2 regions of the Cellulosimicrobium sp. I38E genome follow, and region 2 is predicted to be linked to the other one. Evidence: riboswitches for the same ligand, from Rfam matches in the RefSeq annotation. Region 2 holds a riboswitch; the other holds the start of a gene.

Region 1 (7,377 bases), on a different contig from region 2:
ACGTGGGGCTGCGCAACGTCGACCGGCGCGTGCGCCAGCTCTACGGCGACGACCACGCGCTCGACATCGAGACCGCCCCCGGCTCGGGCACGCTCGTGCGCCTGCGCGTGCCCCGCTCCCAGCCCCTGCACGAGACGGAGGTGAGCGTGCCGTGACCGGCACCGAAGCGACCCCGGGCCCGGCGCCCGAGGACCCGGCCGCCGTCGGGCTCGACGTGCTCGTCGCCGACGACGAGCGGCCCGTGCTCGACGAGCTCGTCGCCCTGCTGCGGCGCGACCCGCGCGTGCGGACCGTGCTCGGGGTCGCGACCGGCTCGGAGGCGCTGCGCGAGCTCTCCTCGCGCACGGTCGACGCGGCCTTCCTCGACATCCACATGCCCGGGCTGACGGGCCTCGACCTCGCGCGCGCGCTCTCGCGGTTCGCCGACCGCCCGGCCGTCGTGTTCGTCACCGCCGACGAGGCTCGCGCGCTCGAGGCGTTCGACGTCGAGGCGGTCGACTACGTGCTCAAGCCCGTGCGCCGCGAGCGCCTGACGCGCGCCGTCGACCGGGTCGTGGAGCGCGTCGCGGACCGCGCGGGCCGTGCGGGCGGGACCGCCCCGGACGCCGGAGCGGCGCCCGCGAGCGCCGCTCCCCCGGTCGTGGGGTCCGGTGCGGGACCCGACGTGCCGGAGGACGAGACGCTGGTCGTGACGGTCGGGACGACGACGCGGCTCGTCCGGCGCAGCGCGGTGCGATGGGTGCAGGCGCAGGGCGACTACTCGCGGCTCGTGACGGACACCGAGCAGTTCCTCGTGCGCGAGCCGCTGTCCGACCTGGAGGAGCGGTGGGCCCCGGCCGGGTTCCTGCGCGTCCACCGGTCGTACCTCGTGGACCGCGCGGCCGTGACCGCGGCGCGGTTCGGGGGCGCGCAGCCCGCGCTCGTCGTCGCGGGCCACGAGGTCCCGGTGAGCCGCCGCATGGTCCCGGCGGTGCGCGAGGCGCTGCTCGGCCCGCACCGGGGGCCGTCGTGAGCGACCCGGGCCCCTCGTCGGCCCCGACCCCGCCCGCCGAGCGCGTGCGCGTCCGGTCGACGGACGCGCGACCCGACGCCGGGCCGCCGTCGGGCACCCCGCGAGGCCGCCCCGAGGAGCCGGACGACGACGTAGCCCACTACACGCGCGGCCTCGTCCGGGCGCAGCTCCGGCTCGGGCTCGCGTGCGTGGTCTCGTTCCTCGCCGTCGTCGCGCTGCTCACGGTGACGATGAGCGCGGTGCCCGCGCTGGACGCCGTCGTGATCCTCGGCGTCCCGCTCCCCTGGCTCGTGCACGCGTACGGCTTCTACCCCGTGATCGTCGCGTTCGCGGTCGTGTTCGCCGTCGCGGCGGCGCGCAACGAGCGCCGGTACCGCGCCCTCGCCGAGGGATCGGCCGGGCCCGCCGAGGGCGGCCCGGACGAGGCGGTCCCCGACCAGGCGGGCGCCCCGTGAGCGCGCTGCCCCTCGTCGCGATCGGGCTGCTCCTGCTCGCGACCGGCCTCATCGGGTTCTACGGCCTGCGCATCTCCCGCACCACGAGCGACTTCTTCGTCGCGTCGCGCACGGTGCGGCCCGTGTGGAACGCGTCCGCGATCAGCGGCGAGTACCTGTCCGCGGGCACGTTCCTCGGCCTCTCGGGGCTCGTGCTGCTCTCCGGCGCGGAGGCGTTCTGGTTCCCCGTCGGGTACGCGGCGGGCTACCTGCTCGTCCTGCTGTTCGTCGCCGGCCCGCTGCGCCGCAGCGGCGCGTACACGATCCCCGACTTCGTCCACGCCCGGCTCGACTCCGTCGTCGCGCGCCGCGTCACGAGCGTCCTCGTGCTCGTCATCGGGTGGCTCTACGTGGTGCCGCAGCTCCACGGCGCGGCGCTCGTCATCACGAGCGTCGCGCCCGTCCCGCCGTGGGTCGGGTCGGTCGGGATCGCGGTCGTCGTGAGCGCGGTCGTCGCGGCGGGCGGCATGCGCTCCATCACGTTCGTCCAGGCGTTCCAGTTCTGGGTCAAGCTCACGGCGCTCGCGCTGCCCCTCGTGTTCGTGCTCATGGCGCTCGGCGGGGCGTTCGAGCCCGGCGGCGCGATCGTCACGTTCGACCCCGCCGCCGTGTTCCCCCACGACGCCGGACCCGGCGGCCTCGACGCGTACGCGACCGTCTCGCTCCTGCTCGCGCTCCTGCTCGGCACGACCGGCCTGCCGCACGTCCTCGTGCGCTTCTACACCTCGCCCGACGGCGGCTCGGCTCGCCGCACGACCGTCGTCGTGCTCGTGATGATCAGCGTGTTCTACATGGTGTCGAGCACGCTCGGGCTCGTCGCGCGGGTCGTCGCTCCCGACCTCGCCGAGCCCGGGGTCGCGGACACCGTGGTCCTCACCCTGCCGACCCGCCTCGTGCCCGGGCTCGGCGGCGAGCTGCTCGCCGCGCTCGTCGTCGCCGGAGCGTTCGCCGCGTTCCTCGGCACGTCCTCGGGGCTCGTCGTGGCGCTCGCGGGCGTCGTGAGCCAGGACCTGTTCGGCGGGACCGTGCGGTCGTTCCGGTGGTCGGCGGTGGCGTGCACGCTCATCCCGCTCGCGTTCGCGCTCGTCACCATCCCGCAGGGGCTCGTGACGAGCGTCGGGACGGTGTTCGTCTTCGCCGCCTCCGCGCTGTCGCCCGTGATCCTGCTGGGCGTGTGGTGGCGCCGCCTCACCGCGCGCGGCGCGGTGGCGGGGATGGTCGTGGGGTCCGTCCTGTGCGCGACGGCGCTGCTCGCCTCGTCCGCCCTCGTCGCCGCGGGCTACGGGACGGTCTCGTCCGGCGCGACGGCGGACGGCGTCCCCGGCGTCGTGCGCGCCCTGCTCGCCCAGCCCGCGGCATGGACCATCCCGATCGCGACCGCGACGGTCGTCGTCGTGTCCCTGCTCGACCGCCACGGCCCGCCCCTGCGCACCGACCGGTTCCTCCGGCGCCTGCACGTCCCGGAGCTCCGGCGCCGTTGACGACGGTGCGCGGCCTGAGATCTGTAGCGTAGAAAGCGTGAGATCTGCAGCGCAGGAGCCCTGACCTGGTCAGATCCAGCGCGCGCCGATCTCGTCGTGGAGCTGCTGCGTCTTCTGCACGCGCAGCACGCCGTCCTCGACCGCAGTCTCCAGGCCGACCTCCCGCGCGATCGCGACGATCGCGTCGCGCTGCTCCGGGTGGTCGTCCGCGTCGCCGCCGTCCCAGAGCTCGAGCCACCGGTCGGTGGGGTCGTCGCTGCCGCAGTCGGCCCACACGCGGCAGATCCGATCGAGCTCGTCCTGCGTCATCGGGCGGGTCGGGGTCGCGTACATGGCGGGCTCCTGTGCTCGCTCGGTGTCGGTGAGAGGTCGGCTCACCCTAGTCCCGGGCCGGCGCCTCCGGCGCATCGGTTCGCGCCGACCTGGCTGCCCACCGTGCGGTGGACCCCGCCCGGTCGAGCGCGTCGTCGACGAAGGCGGCGAGGAGTGCGGCGACCTCGCTCGCGTGCGTCTCGAGCAGGAAGTGACCGGCGTCGTAGACGTGCACGGCGAGGGTCTCCATGACCTCGTGGTAGGCGACGACCTCGCGGATGTCGAAGAACGTGTCGAAGCGGCCCCAGAGGACCATGCACGGGGGCTGGTGGCGCCGGTGGTAGGCGGCGATCGCGGGGAAGCGTGCGACGTGCGACCGGTAGTCGGTGAAGAGCCGGAACTGCAGGTCGGTCATGCCCGGGCGCGACAGCCGCCCCCAGTCGAGGTGCCACGACTCGGGCGGATGAAGCTCCTGGACGCTCGGAGGCGACCCGGCGAGGTACTGGTCCCGGGTCCCTTCGAAGGTCAGCCAGTCCGGGAGCGCCGCCCGGTTCTCCGGGGTCGGGTCGGCCCAGAAACGCCGGGCCGTGTCCCAGGTGTCCCCGAGGCCCGCGTCGTGGGCGTTGCCGTTCTGCACGACCAGTCCCAGCACGTGGCCGGGGTCGCGCATCGCCAGCGAGTACCCGACGGGAGTGCCGAAGTCGGTGACGTAGAGGACGTAGCGCTCGATCCCCAGGCTCGTGACCAGCGCCTCGATCACGTCCGTCAGGCGCTCGAACGTGTACTCCTCGGGCGGGAGGGCGTCGGAGAAGCCGAAGCCGGGAAGGTCGGGGGCGACGACGTACGCGTGGTCGGCGAGCACCGGCATCACGTCCCGGAACGAGTGGGACGAGGCGGGGAAGCCGTGCAGGAGCAGCACCGCGGTCGACGAGGGCACCCCGGCCTCGCGGTAGTGGATACCTACCCCGTCGACCTCTCGGGAGCGGTGCCGCGGCTTGGACGAGTGCTTCATCGGATCCTCCTGAGCGCTCCGAGCGACAGGTCGTGACCGTCCGCCCATCATAGGAAGGAGGCCTCGACCGGGCGGGCGTCTCAGCAGGCGAGCACCCTCGACCGCATGGCGGATGCGCCGTAGGATCGTGCCAACCATCCAGAGCGGTCGAGAGTCCTGGCTCGACGACACCGCAGCAACCCGCCGACGGAAGCCTCCCGAGGACAAAGGTGCTAACGCCAGGGTCGATGGAGCGACTAATGGTCTCAGAGGCATCCTTCGCGCACCGTCCGGGCAGCACGTGCCCGACGGCGGTCGCGCACGCACGCACCCCGGTCGGAGCGACGTCGTGAGCGTCGCGGACGCCGTCGGGCAGGCCCACGGCGGGGCCGCACGCCCCACGGTCTCGTTCGAGCTCATGCCCCCGCGGCGCCCGGACGCGGCGCCGAAGTTCTGGGAGACGGCGCGGCGTCTCGTCGCGACCCACCCCGACTTCGTCTCGGTGACGTACGGCGCGGCCGGGACCGACCGCGCGACCGCGCGCCAGGTCGTCGGCCGCCTGCTCCAGGGCACGCCCGTGCTGCCGATCGCGCACCTCACGTGCGTCGGGGCGTCGCGCGAGGACGTGGAGGAGGTCATCTCCGACTTCCTCGACGAGGGCGTGCGCAGCTTCCTCGCGCTGCGCGGCGACCCGCCGCGCGACCAGCCGGACTGGCAGCCCGCGCCCGACGGCGTGCGGTCGTCGACCGAGCTCGTCGCGCTCCTGCGCGAGGTCGAGGCGTCGCGCTGCGCGTCCGACCCGGCCGCGGCGCTGCGCGGCGCGGCCCGCCCGCTGACGATCGCCGTCGCGACGTTCTGCGACGGCAACCCCGCCGCCGGCACGACGCGCGCCCAGGAGGTGCGCCGCCTGTGGCAGAAGCAGCAGGCCGGCGCGAGCTTCGCGATCACGCAGCTCTTCTACGACGCGTCGTCGTACACCGACTTCGTCGCCGAGGCCCGCGCGGCCGGCGTGACGATCCCCATCCTCGCCGGGCTGCTGCCCACGACGGAGCCTGCGCGGCTCCGTCGCGTCGAGGAGCTCACGGGCGTGCGCGCGCCTCAGCACCTGCTGGACGCGCTCGACGCCCTGCCCGACCCGGAGGCGCAGCACGCCTACGGGATCGCGTACACCGTGGACCTCGCGCAGCGCGTCCTCGACGCGGGCACGCCCGGTCTGCACGTGTACACGTTCAACAAGCACCGCGCCGCTCTTGACCTGCTCGAGGGTGTCCACCTCGGCGGCGGGTCGGCCGGGACGGGAGGCAGCACCAGCGCTGCCGCCGCCCCGCTCGTCCCGGACCTGGCCAGCGGGCCGTGGGTCACCGGCACCTCCCTGCCCACGACGAGCGCCGCCACGCACGGCACGCCCGTCTGACCGGTCCTCCGGACCAGCAAGAGGTTTCGATCATGGCCACTTCCGTACCCTCCCCTACCCAGAACCCGGTCAGCTTCCCCGCCGGCACCGTGCTCGGCTACCCGCGCATCGGGCGCCGCCGCGAGCTCAAGAAGGCCGTCGAGGCGTTTTGGGCCGGCAAGACGTCGGTCGACGAGCTCGAGGCCACGGCCCGCGAGCTGCGCCTCGCGACCGTCCGCCGGCTCGTCGACCTCGGCCTCGGCGCCGACGACGCGTCCGTCCCCGGCTCGTTCTCCTACTACGACCAGGTGCTCGACGTCGCGGCCTCCCTCGGGGCGGTCCCGTCGCGGTTCGCGTCGCTCACCGACGACGCCGGCCGCCTCGACCTCGCGGGCTACTTCACCGTGGCGCGCGGCCAGGGCGACGACGCGCCGCTCGAGATGACCAAGTGGTTCGACACGAACTACCACTACCTCGTGCCCGAGATCGGCCCGGACACCCCGATCCGGTTCGTCGACGACCGCGTCGTGCGCGAGTTCGTCGAGGCCAAGGAGGCGGGCGTCGTGACGCGGCCCGTCGTCGTCGGGCCCGTGACGTTCCTCGCGCTGTCCAAGGCCGCCGACGACGCGCCCGCCGGGTACTCGCCGCTCGACCGCCTGGACGACGTCGTCGCCGCCTACGCCGACCTGCTGCGTGCGCTCGCCGCCGCGGGGGCACCCTGGGTCCAGCTCGACGAGCCGATCCTCGTCACCGACTCGGTCGACGTGCCGTTCACGGAGCTCGCGGCAGCGGTGGAGTCGGCCTACCGCACCCTCGCGACCGACCTCCGCCCCGTGCCGAACCCGGGGTCGCTCCCCACGGAGACCTCCGGGTCGGGAGCGATCCCGGGTTCGACGCAGGACGCGCGGCCCGCGATCCTCGTCGCGACGCCGTTCGGCGGGTTGGAGACGCCGGTCGACGCCGACGGCGGGACCCACGACTTCCTGGCGACGCTCGCGGGCACGGACGTCGAAGCGATCGCGATCGACGCCGTCCGGGCAGACCTTCCGGGCTCGCTCTACGACGACCTCGTGTCGAAGACGCTCGTCGTCGGGGCGATCGACGGGCACAACATCTGGCGTGCCGACCTGTCCACGAAGCTCGACGTGCTCGATGCCGCACGCGACCTCGGTGCAGGCGCGGTCGCCGTCGGCACGTCGACGTCGCTGCTGCACGTGCCGCACGACGTGGAGGACGAGACGTTCGCCGAGCCCGGCACGGCGTCGGGCACGACGCTCGACCCGCGCCTGCGCGACTGGCTCGCGTTCGCGGACCAGAAGGTCGGCGAGGTCGCGACGCTCGCCCGCGCGCTGACCGAGGGTCGCGACGCCGTCGCGGAGGAGATCGAGGCGTCCCGCGCAGCGGTGGCGTCGCGCGCGGAGGCGAGCGGCGTCGTCGTGCCCGCGGTGCGCGAGCGCGCCGCCGCGCTGACGGACGCGGACTTCGCGCGCGGCGACTACGCCGAGCGCGCCGCGGCCCAGCAGGAGCGCCTGAACCTGCCGCCGCTGCCGACGACGACCATCGGGTCGTTCCCGCAGACCCCCGAGATCCGCCGCGCCCGCGCGCAGTGGACCAAGGGCGACCTCTCCGACGCCGACTACACGGTCGCGATGCGCGAGGAGATCGCGCGCGTCGTCGCGCTCCAGGAGGAGCTC
Region 2 (7,377 bases):
CACGTACGCACCGCGCCGCTGCTGCTCGTGTGGCTCGCGGACGTCGCGCGGGCGCGCGCCCTCGGCGAGCGCGAGGGCGTCCGGCTCGAGGCGACCGACTACCTCGAGACGACTGTCGTGGCGTTCCTCGACGCCGCGCTCGCCGCGCAGAACGCCGTCGTGGCTGCCGAGTCCCTCGGCCTCGGCACCGTCTACATCGGGGCGCTGCGCAACCACCCCGCGCAGGTCGCGGCGGAGCTCGGCCTGCCCGAGGGCGTCGTCGCGGTCGTCGGGCTCGTGGTCGGCCACCCCGACCCCGCGGGCGGCGAGCGCGTCAAGCCGCGGCTGCCGCAGGCGGCGGTGCTGCACGCCGAGCGCTACCACGGCGACCAGGCGGAGCACGTCGCGGCGTACGAGGAGCGCATCGCGCCCTTCTACCGCGCGGAAGGGCTCGACGGCGGCTGGCACGACCGCGTCGTCGACCGCCTGCGCGTCCCCGGTGCCCTCCGCGGGCGCGCCCACCTGCGACCCACGCTCGCCGCGCTCGGGTTCCCGTCCAAGTAGCCCCGGTCCCGTCCCGCGCCCGGGAGCAGTCGGGACCCACCGCACCACCACCGGCCGCCGCACACCACTGAAGGAAGCCATGTCGTCCCACCAGCACCCGCACCAGACCGCCACTCCCGGCGGGCCGCGACCGGCGTCCGGCCGCGTCCCGCTGTCCGTCCTCGACCTCGCGATCGTGCCCGAGGGGGCGACGGGACAGGACGCGGTGCGCCGCGCCGTCGGGCTCGCGCGCGACCTCGACCGGCTCGGGTACCACCGCGTCTGGTACGCCGAGCACCACCTGTCGCCGGGCGTCGGCTCCGCCTCGCCCGCCGTGCTCGCCGCCGCCGTCGCGGCCCGGACCGAGCGCATCCGCGTCGGCAGCGGTGCCGTGCTGCTCAGCACGACGAGCCCGCTCGTCGCCGCCGAGCAGTTCGGGACGATCGCCGCGCTGCACCCCGGCCGGGTCGACCTCGGGCTCGGCCGGGCGTTCACGCCGCCGACGGGGGAGAAGAGCGCGAAGGCCGCGCCGCAGCGGGCGGCCCGGTCCGGCGCGACCGGGCCGCGCGTCGTCGAGGGGCTCTACGTCCCGGGAGCTCCGCCGTCGAACGTCAACGACTCCGTGCTGCGCGAGCGGATCCTCGCCCAGAAGCGGATCGTCGGGGCCTCGCGCACGCCGGTCAGCTTTCGCGACGAGCTCGACCTCGTGCTCGGCCTGCGCGCCGGGACGTACCGCGACGAGCACGGGACGCCCTACGTGAGCCCGCCCGTCGAGGGCGCCGACTGGGACCTGTGGGTCCTCGCGTCGAGCCCCGGCGAGAGCGCGCGCGTCGCGGGCGAGCTGGGGCTGCCGATCGCCGCGAACTACCACGTGGCGCCGTCGGCGACGATCGACACGGTCGCCGCCTACCGCGAGGCGTTCCGTCCGGGCGTGCTCGACGAGCCGTACGTCGTCGTGTCCGCCGACGTGCTCGTCGCCGACACGATCGAGCGGGCGCGCGAGCTCGCGACGCCGTTCGCCGACTGGGTGCTCTCCATCCGCAGCGGCGTCGACGGCGCGATCGCGTACCCCGAGCCGGGCACCTCGCCCGCGTGGGAGGAGCGCCCGGAGGCCGAGCGCGCGCTCGTCGCGGACCGCGTCGACACGCGGATCGTCGGCGACCCGGAGACGGTCGTGCAGCGGCTCGAGACGCTGCGCCGCGCGACCGGCGCCGACGAGCTGCTCGTCACCACCGCGACCCACGACGCCGACGACGCCCGCCGCTCGTTCGAGCTGCTCGCCGAGCACTGGTTCGCGGCAGACCTCGCTCTCGACGCCGCGGCGACACCCGCCGCCACCGGCGTCGCACCCGCGCTCGCCACCACCCCCTGACGCGAGATCGACCCGCGCGTCGCCAGATCGACCTCCTGAAGGTCGATCTCAGGCGTGCGGGTCGATCTGGCGACCTCACCCGAAGGAGAGACCCATGACCACGACCCCGCCCCTCCAGGCCGCCGCCGACGCCGCGGCCAAGGTCGCCGACGGCGCGCTGCTGATCGACGTGCGCTCGGCCGGCGGTCGCGCCGCGCACGGCGAGATCCCCGGCGCGACCCTCGCCGACCGCCACGACCTCGACGCGCTGTTCGGCCCTGCCGACAACCCGGCGATCTCGCTCGACACGCCCGTCGTCGTCGTGTGCGGGTCGCCGAACGGCTCCGGCCCCGTCGCCGAGGCGCTCGCCCAGCGCGGGTACACGCACGTCTCGCACGTCGACGGCGGCTTCCCGGCCTGGAAGGACGCCGGCCTCCCGGCGTCCGACCCGGTCGAGGCGCCCGCGACGTCCCCCGAGCCGACGGCGTCCCCGGAGCCGACGGCGCCCGCCCGGCCCTGAGCCGGCGTCCGACCCGTACCGCGAACCACCCGCACCCACACCCACGGAGACCCTCATGCCCGTCGAGTTCCTCGGCATCGCCACGACCAACGACGCCTCGGAGACCACCGAGCGCACGACCGCCGCGTTCGACCCCGCCTACCTCGAGCGCATCGTCCGCGCGCACGAGGACAACGGGTGGACGCGCGTGCTCTTCGCCTACGGCTCCTCCGGCCCCGAGCCCGCCGCCCTCGCCGCGTACACCGCGGCGCGCCTCGACTCGATCGAGCTGCTCCTCGCGCACCGGCCCAACGTGTCCTACCCGACGTACGCCGCCAAGACGTTCGCGACGCTCGACCAGCTCTCCGGCGGGCGGCTCTCCGTCCACTTCATCACGGGCGGCAACGACCACGAGCAGGGCCGTGAGGGTGACACGCTGACCAAGGACGAGCGGTACGCGCGCACCCACGAGTACATCCAGATCGTCAAGCAGGCCTGGGCGAGCTCCGAGCCGTTCGACCACCACGGCCCGTTCTACGACTTCGACGACTTCGTGCTCGACGCCAAGCCGTTCGAGGGACGCACCCCGACCATCTCGTTCGGCGGGTCGTCCGACGCCGCGTTCCGCGTCGGCGCGGCCGAGGCCGACATCTACGCCGTCTGGGGCGAGCCCCTCGACCGCACCGCCGAGCAGATCGCGCGCGTGCACGCCGAGGCCGCCGCCGCGGGCCGCGCGACGCCGCCCCGCATCCACGCGGCGTTCCGGCCGATCGTCGCCCCGACCGAGGAGCTCGCGTGGGAGAAGGCGCACCGCATCCTCGACCGGATCGAGGCGCGCAAGGCGGCCGCGGGCGGGCAGCTCAGCCGTCGGCACCCGATCGACAAGCCCGAGAACGCGGGCTCGCAGCGACTCCTCGAGATCGCCGCGCAGGGCGAGCGCTTCGACACCGCCCTGTGGACCGCGACGGCCAAGGCCACCGGCGGCGCCGGCAACTCCAACGCGCTCGTCGGCACGCCCGAGCAGGTCGCCGAGGCCCTCCTCGCGTACTACGACCTCGGCGTCCGCGTCATCTCCGCCCGCGGCTACGACCTGCTCGACGACGCGATCGACTTCGGCCGCTACGTCATCCCGATCGTCCGCGAGGAGGTCGCGAAGCGCGACGCCGCGACCGCGGAGGCCGCCGCGGCCTGACGGTCCGCGACCGAGATCGGCAGAGAAGGACGAGATCGGCAGCCCCGGCCGAGGTCGGCACGTGCACCTGCCGACCTCGACCGGTGCTGCCGATCTCGGTGGCGCGCCCGCCCGGCCCGACCACGAACGACGACGACAAGGAGCAGGACCGTGCGTTTCCAGGTACTCGACATCGTGTTCAACCCGCCCCATCCGGTGACCGGGGAGGCGGTCGCGCCGTCCGACCGGCTGAACCGGGTCGTGGAGACGGCGGTGCTGGCGGAGGAGCTCGGGTTCGACTCGTTCGCGGTGGGGGAGCGGCACGCGGGGGAGGTGCTGTCGTCGGCACCGACGGTGATCCTCGGTGCGGTCGCGGCGCGGACGTCGCGGATCCTCCTGAGCACCGGCGTGACGGTGCTGTCGCTGCTCGACCCGATCCGCGTCGCCGAGGACCTCGCGACGGTGGACCAGCTGAGCCGGGGGCGGCTGGAGATCGTCATCGGCAAGGGCAACGAGGTGCTCCAGTACCCGCTGCTGGGGCTGGACATCGACAAGCAGTACGAGTACCTCCAGGAGAACTACGAGCTCCTGCGGCTGCTGCTGTCCGAGGAGGACGTGAGCTGGACCGGGCGGCACCGGCACGCCCTGGAGCACGCGACGACGCTGCCGCGTCCGTTCGCGGGGCCGTTCCGCATCTGGCACGGGTCGGCGACGTCGCAGTTCGCGGTCGATCTCGCGGCGCGGTACGGGGACCCGATCGTGAGCGCCAACGCCCTCCAGCCGCGCGAGAACTACCAGGTGCTCATCGACCGCTACCGCGAGCAGTACGCGGAGCACGGGCACGACCCGGCGTACGGGTTCGTGGGGTCGGGCTCGGGGGGCCTGTTCCTCGCGGACACGACGGAGGAGGCGATCGAGCAGTACCGCCCGATCTACGAGGGTCAGGTCGCGGCGGCGGCACGCCGGGGATACGGGCCGGACGCCGTCGGGAAGGCGCCGAGCTTCCGGACGGTCGAGGACGCGGTCGAGCGGGGCCCGGCGCTGGTGGGGTCGCCGGAGCGCGTGGCCGAGAAGATCCTCGACTACCACGCCTCGTACGGGCACGACCTCCAGTCCGTCTCGGTGAACCACCTGATCCCCGCCTCGCAGCAGGAGGACGTCCTGCGCCGGTTCGCGGAGGAGGTGGTCCCGGTCGTGAAGGCCGAGGTGAAGACCGACCTGTGGAGCGCGGCCGACGCGCGCCGCGCGGCGGGGTTCACCGCGGCCTGACCGGGCCGCCGGACCGGAGCAGGACAGGGCCCGTCTCGCCTCGCGAGGCGGGCCCTTCCCGCGCTCGTGGTGGCCCCGCGACGGCCCACGACGCTGCGCAGCAGGAAACATCCGTCCGCCTGGCGGGACGCCCGTCTCGAAACTTGACTCAACCGGTCGGGATTGTCTTTCCTGCTCCCAGGTGACGAGCGTCAGCACGCAGGCCCGGCTCGCTGACCAGCAACCCTTCGACGTGACGGGGTGCTCCGGGAACGACCTGACCGCGTGGCTTCCGCCGCGCGGTAAGCACGGCACCCCGGTGGGTTCCCCGCCGCGCCGGCCCTCGGCCCGGCGCGGACGACCACCGGCGCCGGACGATCGCCGGTCCTCAGCCGGCACACGAGGAGAGCAGCACGACATGATCCCCACACCTCACCGACGCCGGTCCCTGACCGTCGCCGCGGCGGCCGCCGCGACGGGCCTCCTGCTCAGCGCGTGCGCGGGCGGCGGCTCGGGCGCGTCCGACGACGACGGGTCGCCGAGCCCGTCCGGCGAGCCCGTGGCGGGCGGCGACCTGACCTTCGCGATCACGGTCGACTCGCACTGCATCGACCCGCAGCAGGTCGGCAACAACGACGCCATCGCCGCGGCCCGCCAGACCGTCGCGTCGCTCACGGCGCAGGACCCGGAGTCGGGCGAGATCCTGCCGTGGCTCGCGGAGAGCTGGGAGGTGAACGACGACGCGTCGAGCTACACGTTCCACCTGCGCGACGACGCGACCTACGCCGACGGCACGCCGATCGACGCCGAGTCGGTCAAGACGAACTTCGACGCGATCGTCGCGCTCGGCGCGACGGCGTCGCTCGGGTCGCAGTACCTCGTCGGTTACGAGGGCACGACCGTCACGGACCCGCAGACCCTCACGGTCGACTTCGCGGCGCCGAGCGCCCAGTTCCTCCAGGCCACCTCGACGTTCTCGCTCGGCCTGCTCGCGCCGTCGTCGGCCGACCTGAGCGTCGAGGACCGTTGCGCCGGCAAGTTCGTCGGCTCCGGGCCGTTCTCCGTGAAGTCCTACACGCAGGACCAGGAGATCGTGCTCGAGAAGGTCGCGGGCTACGCATGGGGCTCGGAGGCCAACGACCACCAGGGCGAGGCCTACCTCGACACCGTGACGTTCAAGGTCATCCCCGAGGCGAGCGTGCGCAGCGGCAGCCTGGTCTCCGGCCAGATCGACGCCACGGCCGCGATCTCGACCGTCGACCTCCCGCAGTTCGACGGGAACGGGTTCTGGCTCGAGTACCGCGCGAACCCGGGCGTCGTGTTCAACCTCTTCCCCAACGAGTCGAGCCCGCTCGCGGGCGACGAGGCCGTGCGGACGGCGATCCTCAAGGGCATCGACCGCGAGCAGATCGCGGACACCGTGCTCAGCGAGCAGGACGAGCCGGCCACGAGCGTCCTGTCGCACTCGACGCCGCTCTACGAGAGCGTCGCGGACGAGCTCGCCTACGACCCCGAGGGCGCGAAGAAGATCCTCGACGACGCGGGCTGGGTCGAGGGCGCCGACGGCGTCCGGGAGAAGGACGGCCAGAAGCTCTCGACGACCGTGACGTTCTGGCAGGTACCGGAGCCGCTCGAGCTGGTCCAGCAGCAGCTCGCGCAGATCGGCGTCGACCTCCAGCTCCAGCACGTGACCGTCGCGGAGTCGCAGGCCATCAAGGAGAGCGGCGACTTCGACTTCGACTACTACAACCTCACGCGCTCCGACCCGGACGTGCTGCGGACGATCTTCTCTGCCAACGCGCGCAACATCAACCAGCGTGACGCGGAGGAGGTCGACGACCTCCTCGACGCGTCGGCCGCGGCGACCGACCCGGCCGAGCGCCAGGAGCTCGTCACGGAGGCGTCGCGCCTCCTCGTCCAGAAGGGGCACGCGATCCCGGTCTACGAGCTGTCGACGACCATCGCGGCGGCCGACACGGTCCACGGCCTGACGTTCGAGGCGTCGTCGCGCCTCGACTTCTACGACGCCTGGGTCACCCAGGGCTGACCCGACGGGTCCGCCTGCCCGACGTCGCGGCGTCGGGCAGGCGGACCGTCCCCCACGGAAGGAGGACCGACCCATGGGCCGGTACGTCCTGCGTCGCGCCGGGCAGGGGCTGTTCGTGCTCTGGGCGGCGTTCACGATCTCGTTCTTCGTCCTCTACCTGCTGCCCAGCGACCCGGCCGCGCTCATGGCGAGCGGCGGCGGCGAGGCGGACCAGGTGGACCCCGCGCTGCTCGACGCGCTCCGCGCGCAGTACGGCCTCGACCGACCCGTGCTGGTGCAGTACGCCGACGCGCTGTGGCACGCGCTGCGCCTCGACTTCGGCACGTCGTACTCGTCGGGCGCCCCCGCGACCCAGCTCGTGCTCCAGGCGCTCCCCGAGACGCTCCGGCTCACGGCCGCGGCTCTCGTCCTCGCCGTCGTCGCAGGCGCAGGCATCGCCATCGCGAGCACGTTCCCGCGCGCGGCCTGGTTGCGCCACGCGCTCGCGTCGCTGCCGCCGCTCGGCGTCGCGCTGCCGCCGTTCTGCCTGGGCCTGCTGC

The links. Region 2 has a riboswitch for S-adenosylmethionine ahead of A0J59_RS01785 (ABC transporter substrate-binding protein). Riboswitches for the same ligand answer to the same signal wherever they lie in the genome.
Region 1: another riboswitch for S-adenosylmethionine. It lies ahead of A0J59_RS06275 (methylenetetrahydrofolate reductase); the one in region 2 lies ahead of A0J59_RS01785 (ABC transporter substrate-binding protein).

The regions. Positions count from the first base shown of each region.
Region 1 is NZ_LUAZ01000017.1:224,689-232,065, forward strand. It holds gene A0J59_RS06245 (sensor histidine kinase) at 1-155, shown strand, start outside; gene A0J59_RS06250 (LytTR family DNA-binding domain-containing protein) at 152-1,012, shown strand; gene A0J59_RS06255 (hypothetical protein) at 1,009-1,467, shown strand; gene A0J59_RS06260 (cation acetate symporter) at 1,464-2,987, shown strand; gene A0J59_RS06265 (hypothetical protein) at 3,057-3,320, opposite strand; gene A0J59_RS06270 (alpha/beta fold hydrolase) at 3,367-4,311, opposite strand; SAM riboswitch class I at 4,443-4,545, shown strand; gene A0J59_RS06275 (methylenetetrahydrofolate reductase) at 4,709-5,704, shown strand; gene metE (5-methyltetrahydropteroyltriglutamate--homocysteine S-methyltransferase) at 5,737-7,377, shown strand, end outside.
Region 2 is NZ_LUAZ01000008.1:49,977-57,353, reverse strand. It holds gene A0J59_RS01810 (NADPH-dependent oxidoreductase) at 1-543, shown strand, start outside; gene A0J59_RS01805 (LLM class flavin-dependent oxidoreductase) at 623-1,894, shown strand; gene A0J59_RS01800 (rhodanese-like domain-containing protein) at 1,989-2,393, shown strand; gene A0J59_RS01795 (LLM class flavin-dependent oxidoreductase) at 2,449-3,564, shown strand; gene A0J59_RS01790 (LLM class flavin-dependent oxidoreductase) at 3,715-4,812, shown strand; SAM riboswitch class IV at 4,993-5,106, shown strand; gene A0J59_RS01785 (ABC transporter substrate-binding protein) at 5,210-6,838, shown strand; gene A0J59_RS01780 (ABC transporter permease) at 6,912-7,377, shown strand, end outside.